2 regions of the Endozoicomonas sp. Z74 genome follow, and region 2 is predicted to be linked to the other one. Evidence: predicted binding sites of a transcription regulator. Region 2 holds the regulator's gene; the other holds the start of a gene.
What was found. The regulator PhoB, encoded in region 2, activates phosphate uptake and scavenging genes when phosphate is short. The targets are predictions, from matches to a motif close to TGTCATANNNNTGTCANA.
Positions count from the first base shown of each region.

Region 1: a site for PhoB is predicted at 2,191-2,208, ahead of ACNRUY_RS14605 (PstS family phosphate ABC transporter substrate-binding protein). Genes of this name have one in related genera too.

Region 1 is NZ_JBLYZI010000048.1:27,829-35,708, forward strand. It holds gene ACNRUY_RS14595 (TRAP transporter large permease) at 43-1,419, opposite strand; gene ACNRUY_RS14600 (TRAP transporter small permease subunit) at 1,416-1,982, opposite strand; gene ACNRUY_RS14605 (PstS family phosphate ABC transporter substrate-binding protein) at 2,345-3,346, shown strand; gene ACNRUY_RS14610 (hypothetical protein) at 3,530-4,165, shown strand; gene ACNRUY_RS14615 (DUF29 domain-containing protein) at 4,209-4,697, opposite strand; gene ACNRUY_RS14620 (acetate uptake transporter) at 4,876-5,472, opposite strand; gene ACNRUY_RS14625 (hypothetical protein) at 5,749-6,375, opposite strand; gene ACNRUY_RS14630 (hypothetical protein) at 6,743-6,934, shown strand; gene ACNRUY_RS14635 (hypothetical protein) at 7,040-7,540, shown strand; gene ACNRUY_RS14640 (Na+/H+ antiporter family protein) at 7,727-7,880, opposite strand, start outside.
Region 2 is NZ_JBLYZI010000007.1:38,443-46,322, reverse strand. It holds gene ACNRUY_RS03250 (hypothetical protein) at 1-655, shown strand, start outside; gene ACNRUY_RS03245 (helicase) at 667-1,026, opposite strand; gene ACNRUY_RS03240 (HU family DNA-binding protein) at 1,308-1,580, opposite strand; gene ACNRUY_RS03235 (rubredoxin) at 1,721-1,888, opposite strand; gene ACNRUY_RS03230 (chorismate--pyruvate lyase family protein) at 2,105-2,656, shown strand; gene ubiA (4-hydroxybenzoate octaprenyltransferase) at 2,742-3,647, shown strand; gene ACNRUY_RS03220 (hypothetical protein) at 3,685-5,361, opposite strand; gene phoB (phosphate regulon transcriptional regulator PhoB) at 5,712-6,401, shown strand; gene phoR (phosphate regulon sensor histidine kinase PhoR) at 6,481-7,806, shown strand.

The DNA of each region.
Region 1 (7,880 bases), on a different contig from region 2:
ATTGTTTTTCTTTCTTTATGGGCATTTTTCTCTATGGAGAGCTTATCCATAAAGCGTCTGTGGCAGCCATGTGGCCAGTTGTGGCCAGATGGCCAGGGCACCGAGCACCAGAAGCTGAATAACGATAAAGGGAACTACGCCTCTGTAAATATCAGCAGTAGCCACCTCCGGGGGCGCAACGCCTCTCAGGTAAAACAGGGCAAACCCGAAGGGAGGAGTCAGGAAAGAGGTCTGCAGGTTGACCGCGATCATGATTCCCAGCCATACCGGGTCGAGCCCCATGGCCAGCAGCACCGGGGCTACCATGGGAACCACCACAAAGGTGATCTCAATAAAATCCAGAATAAAGCCCAGGAGGAACATCACCACCATGACCACCAGGACCGCTGTAAATGTGCCCCCGGGCATGGTTTCGAACAGTCCGTGAATCAGCTCATCGCCATTGAACCCGCGAAACACCAGGGAGAATACCGAAGCTCCGATCAGGATCAGGAAAACCATGCAGGTGACCTGAGTGGTGGAGCGAACCACTTCTCTCAGGGTGTTAAACGACAATTGTTTTTTGGCTGCCGCCAGCAGAATAGCGCCAGTTGCACCGACACTGGCAGCTTCTGTCGGTGTTGCGGCTCCAGCCAGAATGGAGCCCAGGACGGCCACGATCAACAGAAGGGGAGGGAGCAGGCTGATCCAGAGCGGCTCTTTGTTACCCAGGGCTTCAATATCGTCGTCATTCAGGGCCGGAGCAGCGTCAGGCCGGACTCTGGCAACGATGACCAGATAAAGGGCGTAAGCAGCGACCAGCAGCAGGCCAGGGATCACCGCCCCGACAAAAAGATCACCCACGGATACGGTGTCCGGGGAAAACACGCCCATTTTGATCTGTGATTGCTGGTAGGCACTGGAGAGTACGTCCCCGAGCAGAACCAGGGCGATGGAGGGCGGGATGATCTGGCCGAGGCTGCCCGTTGCGCAGATCGTACCGGTGGCCAGTGCCGGCGAGTAACCCCGACGTAACATGGTGGGCAGTGACAGCAGCCCCATGGTGACCACGGTGGCGCCAACAATGCCGGTACTGGCCGCCAGCAGCATTCCGACCACGGTTACCGACAATCCCAGCCCACCCCGGGTTTTGCCAAACAGCCGGGCCATGCTTTCCAGCAGGCTTTCCGCCACTTTCGATTTTTCCAGCATCACCCCCATAAACACAAACAGGGGAACGGCGATCAGTGTCTGGTTGGTGATCACGCCAAACAGTCGGCTGGGCAAAGCATTCATCAGAGACAGGTCAAAGGCTCCGGTGACGGAACCGACGCCGGCGAAGAGCAGGGCTGTGCCCGCCAGTGAAAAAGCCACCGGGTAGCCCGCGAGCAACACCAGGCAGACACAGGCAAACATCAACAGGGGGATAAAGTCCATCATACCTGTGCTCCTTCTTCACTGGTTTCCATGGCGCCCTGTCCGGTAAGGATCATCAGGGAGCGCAGCAACTCGGCAACGCCTTGCAGCAGAAGGGTAAAAACCATGACCAGCAGCAGGCTTTTCAACAGGTAAATAAACGGCAGGCCGCCCGGGTCCTGGGACGTCTCCATAATGCTCCAGGAGCGGGCAATGTAGTCCCAGCTCATGAATCCGATAAACAGGCAAACCGGAATCAACAGAAAGACGGTACCCAGGCTGTTGACCAGTGCCTGCTGGCGGGGGCTCATCCGGCGATAGAATACATCCACCCGGACATGACCATTGTGTTTGAGGGTATAGGCGCTGGCGCCCAGAAAAAGAAGGGCGTGCAGGTACATGGCGGACTCCTGCATGGCGATGGAGCCCATGTTCAGAAGGTATCTAAGCACCACGACACAGCAAACCACCAATACCAGCAGCAGGCTGGCCCAGCTGACCAGTCTTCCGGTGTGTTCGGTGATCAGATCCAGTGCCTTGACGGATTGATGGATGGCTTGTGTGAATAGCTTCCGGACGGGATGCATACTTTTATTCCCCCGACAGCCGAAGTCTGGTGAATGTCCTGGATGCAGATGACTTGTGTCGTGTTCCTGGAGTGTCCGGGCATTCCCGCTAACGGGCTGTTTGTTATTCTCATTATTTCGAGAGCGATGGCTTTACGGCGCCATTATAGGCCTGCCCCAGGTAAAGGATCAATTGACTGGCACTAATGTTCTGAATTATTGGCGGGCTTTTCACAGAACTGTCATATTTGCACCCTATAGTGGGCTCCAGAGGTTACACCAGGAGGCTGTCTCGCTGCAGAAACTTAACCAGCGACCCAGGCAGCAACGATAGTAGTCAGTGATATAGCCTCTTGATCATCAACTTACGGGAGAGCTCCAGGATGAAAATAACGAAACTGATGACAGCCCTTTCGGCGGCTACCGCTCTGGTGGTGGGAAGTGGCGCTGCAGCCGCCAGCTCGCTGGATCCATCACTGCCAGTCTATGAAAAGTCCAGGGGTGTATCCGGGAACCTGTCCAGCGTGGGGTCTGATACCCTGGCCAATCTGATGACCCTGTGGGCGGAAGATTTCAAGCGGGTATATCCCAATGTCAATGTACAGATCCAGGCCGCTGGATCTTCTACGGCTCCGCCAGCACTGAGCGAAGGGACGGCTAACTTCGGGCCCATGAGCCGGAAGATGAAAGATAAGGAACTGGCTGCTTTTGAGAAGAAGCACGGTTATAAGCCCACGGCTATTCCAGTAGCCATTGATGCCCTGGCGGTGTTTGTGAACAAGGACAACCCCATCAAGGGGCTGACCATGGCGGAGGTGGATGCCATTTTCTCTTCTAACCGCAAGTGCGGTGGTGCCACTGATATCCGTACCTGGGGGGATGCCGGGCTGGAGGGTGCCTGGAAGAATCGCTCTCTGCAGCTTTATGGGCGTAACTCTGTCTCCGGTACCTATGGTTACTTCAAGAAAAAAGCACTGTGCAAAGGGGACTTCAAGAACAGTGTTAACGAGCAGCCGGGCTCTGCATCCGTTGTCCAGTCTGTCTCTGCGTCACTGAATGGCATTGGTTACTCTGGAATAGGCTATAAAACTTCCAGTGTCCGCACTGTGCCCCTGGCTAAAAAATCGGGTCAGCAATTTGTGGATGCCTCTCCGCTCAATGCAGTAAACGGCAGCTACCCCCTGTCCCGCTTCCTTTATGTGTACATCAACAAGCAGCCCAACAAACCTCTCTCTCCGCTGGAGCGTGAATTTGTTAAGCTGGTGATGTCCAGGCAGGGGCAGGAAGTGGTGGTGAAGGATGGCTACATCCCTCTGCCAGGCAAAGTGGTTGAAAAGTATCTGGCTCAGCTTGGCCTGGATAATACGACACTTGCCCGTAAATAAAGGGTTTTTGGAACATTGAAAAAGGGGCTCAAATGAGCCCCTTTTTCGTTATAAATCATCCCCGGGTTTTATTTTCTATATCGCTTCCGTTGAACCCTTTTTATACACCTTTGCATAGCAATAGCGGCTCGCAGCTGACACCACTTATACGACTGCCTTCTTTTTCCTGCGGGAAGTGGCACAATGGGCCTGCTGTTAATTTTCGGGGACATACTGCGAGTTGAAACCGACGTGGTGCTGTCTCGACGGATTGAATACTGCCAGTGGGCTCACCAGACAATGAACAAAAAACAGACCAGAAAAGAAATGCAGCGGTTGCTTGACAGTGGTGTCAGTAAAGACGAGATTTTCCAGCGTTTCAAAGGGGGAGACATCAAGGAAAAAAAGGTGGCCCATATGGTGGCAACCCTCAAGGATCAGGGGTTGTGTCTCCAGTATGATCGACTGAACAATATTCTGATCACCCTGATGCTGGTGTTTTCCGGTTTTGCCGTTTTGAATGCTTTCATCATTGGGTCGGCCCTGGGGGGGAATGCGCCTTTCTGGCTGGCGGGCTCGGTCTCAGCCGTGGCGCTGTTATTTGTCTGGGGATTCTATAAATACAGCCTGGCGACCTATAACGTTTACCTTATTCTGAGTATCACCCAGTTGCCCAAAGCCTTGCAGGGCTTTTCGGAAGCACCGTTGATGACCGCTGCCAGCCTGACCATTTCTGTCGCCATGATTGCCTATGTCTGGTACATCAAAAACAAGCTGTACCCCGGGGTGAATTTCTATCAAGTGAGACAGAGTAAGACTGGGGAGTATCAGTTCAGTTAGTTTTATCGAGTCCCGAACCCGATTATTGCCGGTAGCTTCCGCATCAACCTTCCGGCAACAGAGTAACAGACATCAACTCCTTCAGAGTCCATGGGCAGGTATGGGGGAAAGAGGCCTGAGTCAGCTTTTTTTCCGGGGGCTGGATGTATTTGTTCATTTGCTCAATGGCTTTGTTTTTTGACCTGGGGTAAACCTGTTCAATGACGTCATTCAGCTCTGTTTTCAGTGATGGGCTGGCCTCCAGCAGATCCTCAATGCCAGAACGGGAGTTATGGATGCTGGGGAGCCAGGTGTAGGCCACTTTGTCAGCGATCCAGGGGTCCTGAAGCACCCGCATCTGGTAATCCAGCTTCAGCAGGTGAATAAGGAGAATGTTGAAGTGAGATTTCAGTGCTGTTCTGTTACTGCCACCCACTTCCCCTAACTCCTCAATCAGATTCGTGATATCCAGGGCATCAAACCGGCCGCTTCTCAGCAGTTCTTTTTGCTGCTCGGCCCACAGGTTGTAATCACGTTCATACAGATTTTCCATAAATCATCTCCTTTACCCACTTAGTATCGCTTTTCAACTTTAGCTCATAGGACTGGGTGGCACCATGAATGGCAGATTCTTTTCCTGAAGGAGAGCAGCGTCCGTGCAACAGGTTAGCCAGATACAAAAAAGGAACCAGTAAATGGTTCCTTTTTCAGGTGCTGCAAGAGGGCTGAGGTCAGGCGGCGACGGTCTGGCCAATGGCTGCCTTGGGCTTGGGTTCCCCCAGAGGCAGAACGGTGCGTCCCAGCTTTTCGTTCAGTACCAGGCCCATGGCTTCATAGATGGCGCTGGCTCCGCAGACAATACCTACATAGCCCGCCAGTGTTCCGATGGCAGCATTACCGGTGAAGTCTTTGTAGGCCAGCAGGAAGAACAGGGTGGTCAGGGAGCCAAAGACAAACTGGGCGGCCCGGGAGGCGTTCAGGGTGCCAACAAACAGGAACAGGGTGAAGATGCCCCAGAGCAACAGGTACCAGCCAACGAATCCGGCGGGAGATGCAGGAGTGACACCGGTGGCAGGCAGAACCCAGATCAGCACCAGTGACCACCAGAACAGGCCATAGGAGGTGAAAGCCATGGTGCCGAAGGTGTTGCCACGACGGAATTCCATCATGCCCACCAGTACCTGAGCCAGGCCGCCATAGCACAGACCCATGGCCAGAATGACCGCACTGATTTCAAAAAAACCGGCATTGTGCAGGTTAAGAAGAATGGTGGTCATACCAAAACCACAGAGACCCAGGGGGGCCGGATTCGCGTAATTTGTGCTCATTGGGTGTCCTGACGGAGGTCAGTTGCAAACAGGCGTTGCCTGCAACGGTTGATAACTTTTATACATTTAAATGGTTGCTGGATACTTCGGTTCAGGTAAATGACAGGCTCCTGGAACACTGAATAGCCAGCGCGCGCGATTTTATGAGGCTGTCACCATGGTGACAACCACTCTTGCGGCAACTCACCCAGTTATCGTAGGGACACGTATTATGGGGTGGAAGTCTGTCGCAACATTGACGGAGCCGTCTAGTTTGCTCGTCAAGAAAGGTTGATTTTATTTCGTGGCAGGCTGTGTAATTGGGCTAGCGGGAAATATCAAGTCTATTTCAAATCTCAATGTCTCTATAACATTTGATATTGGGCCGGTACCAACATTGTTAAATTTGCCTGTTTCTGGTTTTAAATCGTATACAACATACCCTGGGGACCCTTGGTTTCTATGGGCCATAGGAACAAGAGCACGCCATCTTTGGGTGGTGGGTACTCTGTTACGGCCAATGCGGGTGTCACGGTAGAATAGAGTGTTTCCCTTTTCCAGGTGTTTCTTGATATCGGATAGAATGTCACGCCTCTTTGAGGGGGATTCTGAGGATTGTAATTCCAGCTCTTCCAGACAGTAGCCCTGAGATTGTGTAAATGCAGATAGCTCAGGAAAAGGGTGATCCTGGTTTGTAATGGATAGACTTAACCCGTCAACCCATGTATGCCAGATATCCGTTATTGGGGCTGCTGATGCCTGGACGCCGGGAAGGGCTGGAGTCTGTGCGATTTTAAGAGAATTTGAGTGATTTTTTCCTGAACCTTGATGAGTATTATTCGTTTTTTCTTCACTATGGCCAGGGTCTGAAGTGCCTTCTGGGGCACTGGGCTGATTGAGAGTTTTGCTTTCACTTTTGCACATACACCCTCCTGTGCACTTGTCGCAAGTGGCGTAAACCAGGGCAGGAAGTAAGCTGAGTAGCAGGGTCAAAATAAGAGAGGTGAGGGTTTTGAACATCACTACAGGCTACCTGAATGAAATCTGACAGCTTAGACCATGTGATCAGCAGGGTATGAAAGAAGCTCTCTGCTGTCCCAGCCGCTCCCTTTACGACTCACTGAAGTGGTCTATGGGGCGCATATCAATATCAGTGGTTCATCTCTGATATTTTGAAATCATTTCAGTCCCACAAGGCGTGACGAATTCAAGGGTAATGAAATCCTATTACTTGTCGAAATAATACACTCCCGAATCTGAAGACGCCGAAGAAATTCGGGCAGAGGGGGAAATGAAAGATGGGTTTACCTTGATCGCATGGGTGCAAAGCGACGGTGATACGGGGCGCACTGGCCTAAAAGCAGAATGTAGACAAAACACCTGGCATTTCACTGCACTGGAGCGTCCAGGTTGCAATGCCTGGCAACCGGATGTTGATCAGATAGATGACGAAGTTACTGTAACCCTGCGCTGTAATATGTAAAGTCAGCCAGTGTGGGACAGGACTAGACATAATTTTTTGGCCATTGAATAACAATTCAAGGAAACTTAAATGACCAAACTTCGTGACAATGAATTCCGTTTATCCATGACAGGGCTTTCCGATCTGTCCTTTGACATTGAAGACCACTGCATAACCAAAGGTCAGCCATGGGAAGGAATTGAATGCATCGAAACCGATGAAACAGGAGCTACCATTGTTGTTGGTGCAGGAAGGAGTAAATCAACTGAAGTAGCCCATTGGTTTAAGTCGGCAATCAAACCTGGCTCCGCCATAGCCTGCGATAGCTATGATGGTTTGCCCGGCAAACTCAATTTTGCCTTTATCGGAACAATGTCTTTTCAACATAAAGGAAAGACCTATACTGGCCAAAAAATCGTGCTCGCCCAGGGCAGTAATGCCCGGCTACGCAACAACTGGTGGCTGGGTGGTCCCAATGTTTCAGAAATTACTTCATGGGGCACAGCACTTGCCGCCGCCGCTCAGACGTTTGACAAACAGGGGGTGGCCGCGCTTCCGGCAAAGGTGATTTTTGCCAGTTACCTCGGGAAAGTCAGTGAAATGAAAATGGGCATCATTGACCTGTAAATCGGCCTGGGGTCAACTGAATGACAGCACCTTAACCCGGAGTTCATGCCCGACTTCCGGGTTAAGGTGCTGTAATGAGCATTGCTGTTCCCTTCCTGGGTCAGTCTCGCATAAGTGGTTTTATGTCATTACAAAACGTTTTATACCAAGAAATAGAAGTACCCACAGCTGGCCGACAGAGCACCGTTAAAAAATCATCGCGCCCACCCAGGCAAACAGAATCATCGGGATATTGTAGTGAATAAAGGTGGGAATAACGGTGTCCCGGATGTGGTCATGCTGACCGTCCACATTCAAACCCGCGGTAGGGCCAATGGTTGAATCAGAGGCCGGTGAGCCT
Region 2 (7,880 bases):
GGTAGGGATTGCCATTGCCGTGTTTTTTCTGGGAAAAGCTCTGGATACCGGTTCCGGTCACTTCTCCCTGCTGATTTTACTGGCCTCTCTGGTGTACCTGTTGCTGGGTGGGTGGCTGGTGTCCCGGCTGATGTGGTTTTTTGGTCTGGTTGCTCTCGGGGCCTGGTTTGGAACGGAAACCGGCTACCAATCCGGATGGGAGTCCATGTACTGGGGTATGAATTATCTGCTGCGTTATGGGGCTTTTGGTGCTCTGTTGCTGGTGTCAGCGATGATGATTCGTGGTCGTCTTTATACCTTGCGCCGGGTTACCGAGGCCTTAGGACTGTTGTGTCTGTTTGTTTCTCTCTGGGCGCTTACCCTGTTTGGCAATCAGCCTGATCTGGAGTTTCTGACCCATTGGCAGGCATTGCCATGGAGTATTCTGCTGCTTGCGGTGAGTATTCTGGCCATGACAGTGGGTCAGAAGGCCGATAATGAATGGATGAGAGTCTTCGGGCTGTCGTTTCTGTTAATCAACCTGTACACCCGGTTCTTTGAATATTTCTGGGGCGAGATGCACGAGGCGCTGTTTTTTGTTCTGCTGGCGCTGGCGCTCTGGCTGCCAGGGCGTTATGCCGAGCGATTATGGTTGCTCGGCAAACCGCCTGGTTAAAAAAGACGCTTCTATCCTTTCATGGCTGTTGTCATGGTCTGGAACCACATCATCTTGCTGAGGTCGCCGGAGGCAACAATATCTTTCTCCTGAACACCCCGCATAAACGCTTCCTGGGCATTTCTGGCAGTAAGTATTTCAAACCCTTTGGCGGCACTGGAAAAGGACAGCTCAAACGTGGGCTGTTTGGCAGGTCCGGACACCGGCTTCACGCTGTTGTCTTTCACGATATAGTGGCGGGCGACACCGTCCTGACTGCTCAGCTGGAAGGTGAGGTCCTGGTTTTCCAGGGTTTTTCTGAACGACGGTTTCTTGCGACTGGCCCGCTTCATCATAAAGCCTAGGGTCCATAACAGCAGTCTGAACTTCACAACATAATCCTTCTGATGTCTTTTGAGTAATTCTTCTTGTGAACAGGGTGAGGTCTATTCTGGTATTCAGGTCCACTTTGCAGTGTTGCCTGAGCAGTGGTTCTATTACGTGTCTGAAAGCCCTGGAAAAGCGAGATAATTGATATTCCAGTGAATGGGTACACCCGGGGGAGGTGATGCCTGGTTTGTGTGAAAGCGATTTTTCCATCATCCCCCCAATTGATAACGATGAAAAAATGCTTTCACAGCCAATGTTTAACGGGTTTGCCTGTCTGGGTTGGTCAGTTTACGGCTTCCTTAAGTGCCTTGCCGGGCTTAAAGGCGACGGTTTTGCTGGCTTTGATCTGAATGGTTTCTCCAGTCTGGGGGTTTTTCCCCTGACGGGCCGCACGACTTCGTTGCACAAATGTTCCAAAGCCCACCAGGTTCACGGTGTCTTCAGACTTAAGGGCACCGGTGATGGCATCAAGAAGGGCATTCAGAGCCAGTGAAGCCTTGTCTTTACTGATATCTGCTTCGTCGGCAATGGCATTGATCAGTTCAGGTTTGCGCATAGTGGTTACACTCCGTTTTGTTGTTCTTTTCTCTTCCATTGGGGCTCAAACAAAAACAGACTAAAACACTGCCGGGTTTTGAGCAATAGCCAGAAGGGTCTTGTGGCTTGTATTTCAGGAAAATCGATGGTTTTCCTTATTCAGCGGATTTCCACCATCTCAAAATCGTCTTTGCCGACCCCGCAATCCGGGCACTGCCAGTCTTCGGGAACATCCTCCCAGGCGGTTCCCGGAGGGATGCCGTCATCGGGCCAGCCTTCGGCTTCGTCGTAGGTGAATCCGCAGACAATGCATTGCCACTTTTTCATAGTGCGATCCTCACGGTTGCAGGCTGTGGTGGCCACTGGCACAATTTATGGGCTTTGCTGTGACAGACCACTGGGTAAATCCTATATGAATAACAACATAAAGCAGAGCAAAACAACCCTGTCTGAAGTGGCTCTTTCTACAATACCGTTTGCCACTGCCATGTAATCTCAGAGCCCGGCAGCTTGCTGTTGTCTGCCGGGCAGGAAGTACTGTTAATGCCGTTTGTTGATTTTTCCGATATGACCTGGCAGCCCGAGCCCTGTCAGAAGGGGAGTGCTGACAGAATACCCTCCGGGCTCCGGGAGATGCTGCTGGATCACACCTCTCTTACCCAGCGGCTCAAGCAGGTGCATAAGGGCGCCTTTTTTGTCCGGGTGATCCGCCACGAATGGTTGGAACCAACAGCCTCTGAGAGGGCCTTTCTGAACTGTGGAGAAGGTTCTGCCAGTGTCCGCGAAGTGTTGCTATTTGGTTCTGGCAGGCCAGTGGTGTTTGCCCGAAGTGTGCTCCCTGCATCCAGCCTGGAAGGGGACAACCGGGGGTTGCTGACACTGGGTGACCGGCCTCTGGGGGAGTATATTTTCAGTCAGCCAGGCCTGCGTCGTGGGCCCATTGAAATTGCGGAAATTCCCGCCCGGCAGTTCAACCTCCATCTGGACTTTGACTATGGGGATGAAAGCGCCTGGGGAAGGCGTTCCCTGTTTTACCTGAATGATTTGCCCATTTCAGTGTGCGAAGTCTTTCTTCCACAGAGCGGTCGTGGTTAGAATGGGGCCAATGCCTTGGCCGCCTGTTTTCAGTTCCACAGGCTGGCAGTAGCGGTATTTTCATCGAAAATAGAAAAGAGAGCGCATGAAACTGTTACCCGCCATGACAGGCTCTGAAAAATTAATCACCCTATTGGATCAGCATCTGCCCCGTTGGAAGGATTTTATTCAGCTGGCGCGCCTAGACCGCCCTATTGGGATTTATTTGTTGCTCTGGCCTACCCTGTGGGCGCTTTGGTTCGCGGCAGATGGCATACCAGGCATCCACAATCTGCTGGTTTTTATTTCAGGGGTCGTTCTGACTCGCAGTGCTGGCTGTGTGATCAACGATTATGCGGACCGTCACTTTGACGGCCACGTCACGCGTACTCGAAACCGGCCATTGATTACCGGAAGAGTGAGCCCGAATGAGGCCCTGCTTTATGCTGCGGTTATGTTCCTGCTGGCCTTTCTCCTGGTATTGACCACTAACAGCCTGACTATCGGGCTCTCGTTTGGGGGCGTACTGCTGGCCTGCGCCTATCCCTTTGCCAAACGGTATACTTATCTGCCACAGGTGGTGCTGGGAGCGGCCTTTGGATGGGCGATCCCCATGGCCTATGCCGCAGAAACCACCGCCCTGACCACTCAGACCTGGTTGCTGTTTACGGCCAATTTGCTCTGGATCGTAGCCTATGACACGCAATACGCCATGGTGGACCGGGAGGATGACCTGAAAATTGGCATCAAATCCACCGCTATTTTATTTGGTGAAATGGATAATCTGATTATCGCCACCTTTCAGGCTATGATGCTGGTTGCCATGGTGATGCTGGGTATGCAGCTGGAGCTGGCATGGCCCTACTACGTCTCTTTGCTATTGGCTGTCGGGGGCTTTGTTTTCCAGCATAAGCTAACCAGGGATCGAGATCGCGATCACTGTTTCAAGGCCTTTCTTTCCAACCATTGGGTCGGTCTGACGATTTTTCTTGGGGTGGTGTTTTCGGTATAGGCATGGGCTCCCGTGGATTTGTATTCTATACCAGACTTTATTGACAGACTGGGCTTGCGGAAAAAGGGGGGAAATAAGAGCTAGAGTCGTCATCCGGATCTTCTCTAGTATTTTGGCTCTTGGAGAGGTTAAAAGGTTGGCACCTTTCATTTTGCACTTTGGGCCAAGCTCCCCAGGGCCAGGGAATACCGTAGCGGTACTTCGTCATAAAAGCATATTTTAAGGCCTCTTTATTTGAGAGGGGTCTCTGCCTGCTTGTCAGTTCATCCATTGAAAAGTCCGTTGTTGTTGAGTTTGAATGAGCCTCTTCTTCAGGTAGAGGGAAGGAACTACCAGCTTCTTCTGAAAAAGAGCTGGTTGGTGCTGGATTTTGTTCAGAATAGAACATTGACCCCGGATTGGATATTTCTCTGCCTTGTTCTATTTCTGCAAGGGTCACGGTTGCAGTAGGCGTGGATTTTTTTTTGGGTCTACCCCGTCGAGACTGTTTTGCTGTGTGGGTAGAAAAGCCTGGAGCAGTGTACTCATGCCACGTCAGTTGCCCAGTTTCCTGATAGGGGGAGGGGCGCTCTCTGTGTCTTCGGGGAGAGCGACGTTTCTGTTTTGAGCTGAATGCAGTGTCTTGTTGTTGGTTTAGATGGTTAAGGTCTGCCTCAGTCAAAGATGGATAATAATTAGATAGCTCAGAAGGTCTTGGTATCCAGAACGGGTTTATAGCACTGGCTCCGACAAGTCCTGGTTGCTCTGAGGCAACTAAATTTTGATACTGTATCCATGCATAGACACTGTCTCTATCCAGGTTGTATGTACAGATGGCATCTTCGATTTGCGGCGGGGTAGCCAGGCCATTGGATTGATATAACGCCTCCAGTATGAGCTCAGGTTGGAGCTGATTATCCACAAACGAGGTTTCACTATTCGTACTCCTGTCAGCACCATGTAATGGATACACAGTAATAATACGTTGCTCTACAGCAGGGAGTGGGTCTATCACTCCCATGGCAGGGAGTATTAGCCAGTCTATGCCTGATCCTGTTATTGAATACTTGGAAGGTGGGTTATCTGGGGTTAAGTCGACCTTCCTTGAAACCCCGTCATGAAAATCATTGGTAACCGGATTGGCCCGGCTTTGTATAACAAAACCTTGAAGTGCTTCGGTAACATAGCTGGTTATATCATCACCACCAGTGTTTACGCGCGGTGGTAGAGTGGCAGCTTGTATTAAAGGAGAGGTGGTTTTTACCCGAAGACGGGGCTGCCCTTTACTGAACTTGCAAACCAGGCTGTCAGCAAAGAGTTTCTGGCAAAATGGAGAAGCTTGCTTGGCTTCCAGCTTATACTGAAATAGGAGAACTACTTCAGCGTTGTTGAAAGGGGGGAGTCGCTCGATAATGACTTCGTTCTGGTTTGGGGGCTCTATAGATAATGGCTCTGTTGAAAAAAAGGGTGAAGATAGAAATAGGGGCTGGACAGGACTCGAAAAAATCACCTGCGGGTTATAGGAAGGTGCTGATTCCTCTCTATTGGGGGCAGAGAAAGGGCTCATTTGAAATTCGCAGTTAACCCCTTCATTGAACTGCCAGCAATTGCCATAATTGCTGTCCAGAAGTTGTATCTCTGTTCCGGAAATCCTTATATCTAATGTATTTCTGTCTGTATGGGGAGTCCCAAATGATGCCCCAGGGGCAGAGACATGAGAGAGCAGTAATAACATAAACAGATATCTGAAACGGTCTGGGAAGTGCTGCGTCGCTATCATATGAGGATACTGAATTGTATTAGGCCAATAGTGCTGGTGTCAGGTGTACTTCATTCTTCGTCGGGCTCGAAATATAGATGTTATTTAGTGTGGGCCTCAGACGTTTTCGAAATAGAGTGGGTTATCCTGTGACGAAAAAACAGGCAGCGGTAAGAAGGCTTTCATATCAGGCCATTGCCTGTTATTTCTCAGATTGTCATTTATCTGTAACAATCGGCGGGTGTAATACCTGTCGTATGGATGAGTGAGTAGGAATAACGGGTCATACACCTTAACAGTGATCATATTATCTCGGGGTAACGGTCATGTCTGGCAAAACAATTCTAATTGTGGATGATGAAGCGCCGATTCGGGAAATGGTGGCGGTGGCCCTGGAGATGGCCGGTTACCAATGCCTTGAGGCGGCTGATGCCAGACAGGCGCACACCCTGGTGGTGGATCGCAAGCCGGACCTGATTCTGCTGGACTGGATGCTGCCGGATGTTTCCGGCATTGAGCTGGCCCGTCGGCTTAAGCGGGATGAACTGACGGCGGAGATCCCGATCATCATGCTGACCGCCAAAGGTGAAGAGGACCACAAGATTCAGGGACTGGAAACCGGGGCTGATGATTACATCACCAAACCGTTTTCTCCCAGAGAGCTGGCGGCCAGGTTGAAAGCGGTGCTGAGACGAGCCCGGGGCATGGATGATCAAACATCTATCGTCGTCAAGGGCCTGGAGCTGGATCCAGTGAGCCACCGGGTCAGTATCGATGGCAAAGCCGCTGAGATGGGGCCCACTGAGTATCGCCTGCTCCAGTTTTTTCTGACTCACCAGGAACGGGCCTATACCCGTGGTCAGTTGCTTGACCAGGTCTGGGGTGGCAATGTCTATGTGGAAGAACGTACCGTGGATGTCCATATACGTCGACTGCGCAAGGCTCTGGGCAGCGATTATGAAAATTATGTTCAAACCGTCAGGGGAACGGGGTATCGTTTTTCTACCCGTGCCTGAAGCATCACGATCCTCTTACCGATGATGCGCAGGTCATCAGCAAATCACCCGCTTGTAAAGGGAAGAGCCGGAATTGAATGTGGCAACCTCTATCAGATCGTATTTTACCGGTCGACTGTTGTTGGGGCTGGCTTTGGGTTTTTCCGCAGGTTGGCTTGCCGACCGGGTTTTCCTGGGGCTTTTTGTGGTGACGGTGCTGTATCTGGTCTGGAGCCACCGTCAGTTGTATCGGTTAATTGGCTGGCTTGACAAGGCCTCCCATAAAGACATTGAGCCCCCGGAAAGCAGCGGCGTCTGGGGTGAAATTTTCGATGGTATTTACCGGATCCAGCGCCGGCAGAAACGCTCCCGGCGACGGCTGGCCAGTGTCATTGAGCGCATTCAGGAGTCTACCGCGGCGCTGAATGATGGCATCGTGATGGCCGACCAGCAGGGTTGCCTGGAATGGTGGAATCGGGCTGCAGAAGAGCTGCTCGGCCTGCAGATGCCCGATGACCAGGGGCAGCTATTGACTAACCTGGTTCGGGATCCACGGTTTGCCGGTTACATGGAGCATAGCCAGAACCGGGAGCCGATTCAGATTGTGTCTCCGGCCCATGAAAACCGTCAGCTTCAGATTGCCATTACGGTGTATGGGCAGGGTAACCGGTTGCTGCTGGTGCGTGATGTCACTCGGCTGCAGCAGCTGGAAACCATGCGAACCGATTTTGTGGCCAATGTTTCCCATGAACTCAGAACGCCCCTGACGGTCATTGCCGGGTACCTGGAAACCCTGATTGATGGCGTTGAGCATCACCCTGATACACCTCCGGTGTGGAACAGGGCATTGAACCGCATGCAGGAACAGGCCTTGAGGATGCAGGGGTTGATTGCGGATTTACTTCTGCTGTCCCGACTGGAGGCAACAGAGCCGGAGGGGGATAAACAGAAGGTCAGCCTCAAGCCGCTGCTGGAAGGGATTGCTGAGGATGCCCGGGCGCTCAGTGGTGAAGAGCAGCACCAGGTCTCTCTGGAGTGCGATGATGACGCAGCCATGGTGGGAGACAACGTTGAACTGCGCAGTGCTTTTGCCAATCTGGTCTTCAATGCCATCCGTTATACGCCGACAGGAGGAAAAATCCAGATACGCTGGTGGCAGGATCAACAGGGTGGACATATGATGGTCCAGGACAATGGCGTTGGTATTGATCCGGTTCATATCCCCAGGCTGACCGAGCGGTTTTACCGGGTGGATAAAAGTCGAAGTCAGGCTACCGGGGGGACCGGGTTGGGACTGGCTATCGTCAAGCACGTGCTGTTAAGGCATGATGGTCGTATCAGCATTAGCAGTCATCCAGGCAAGGGCAGCCGTTTTGTCTGTCACTTCCCTTTATCCAGGCTTGCCTCGCGGACTGTGGAGGGTTGATGAGGTTCAGCTGTTTTTTGAAAGCACTAAAATAATTTTAATTAAGGCTTCCTCAAAGTCCCATTAAATGTCTT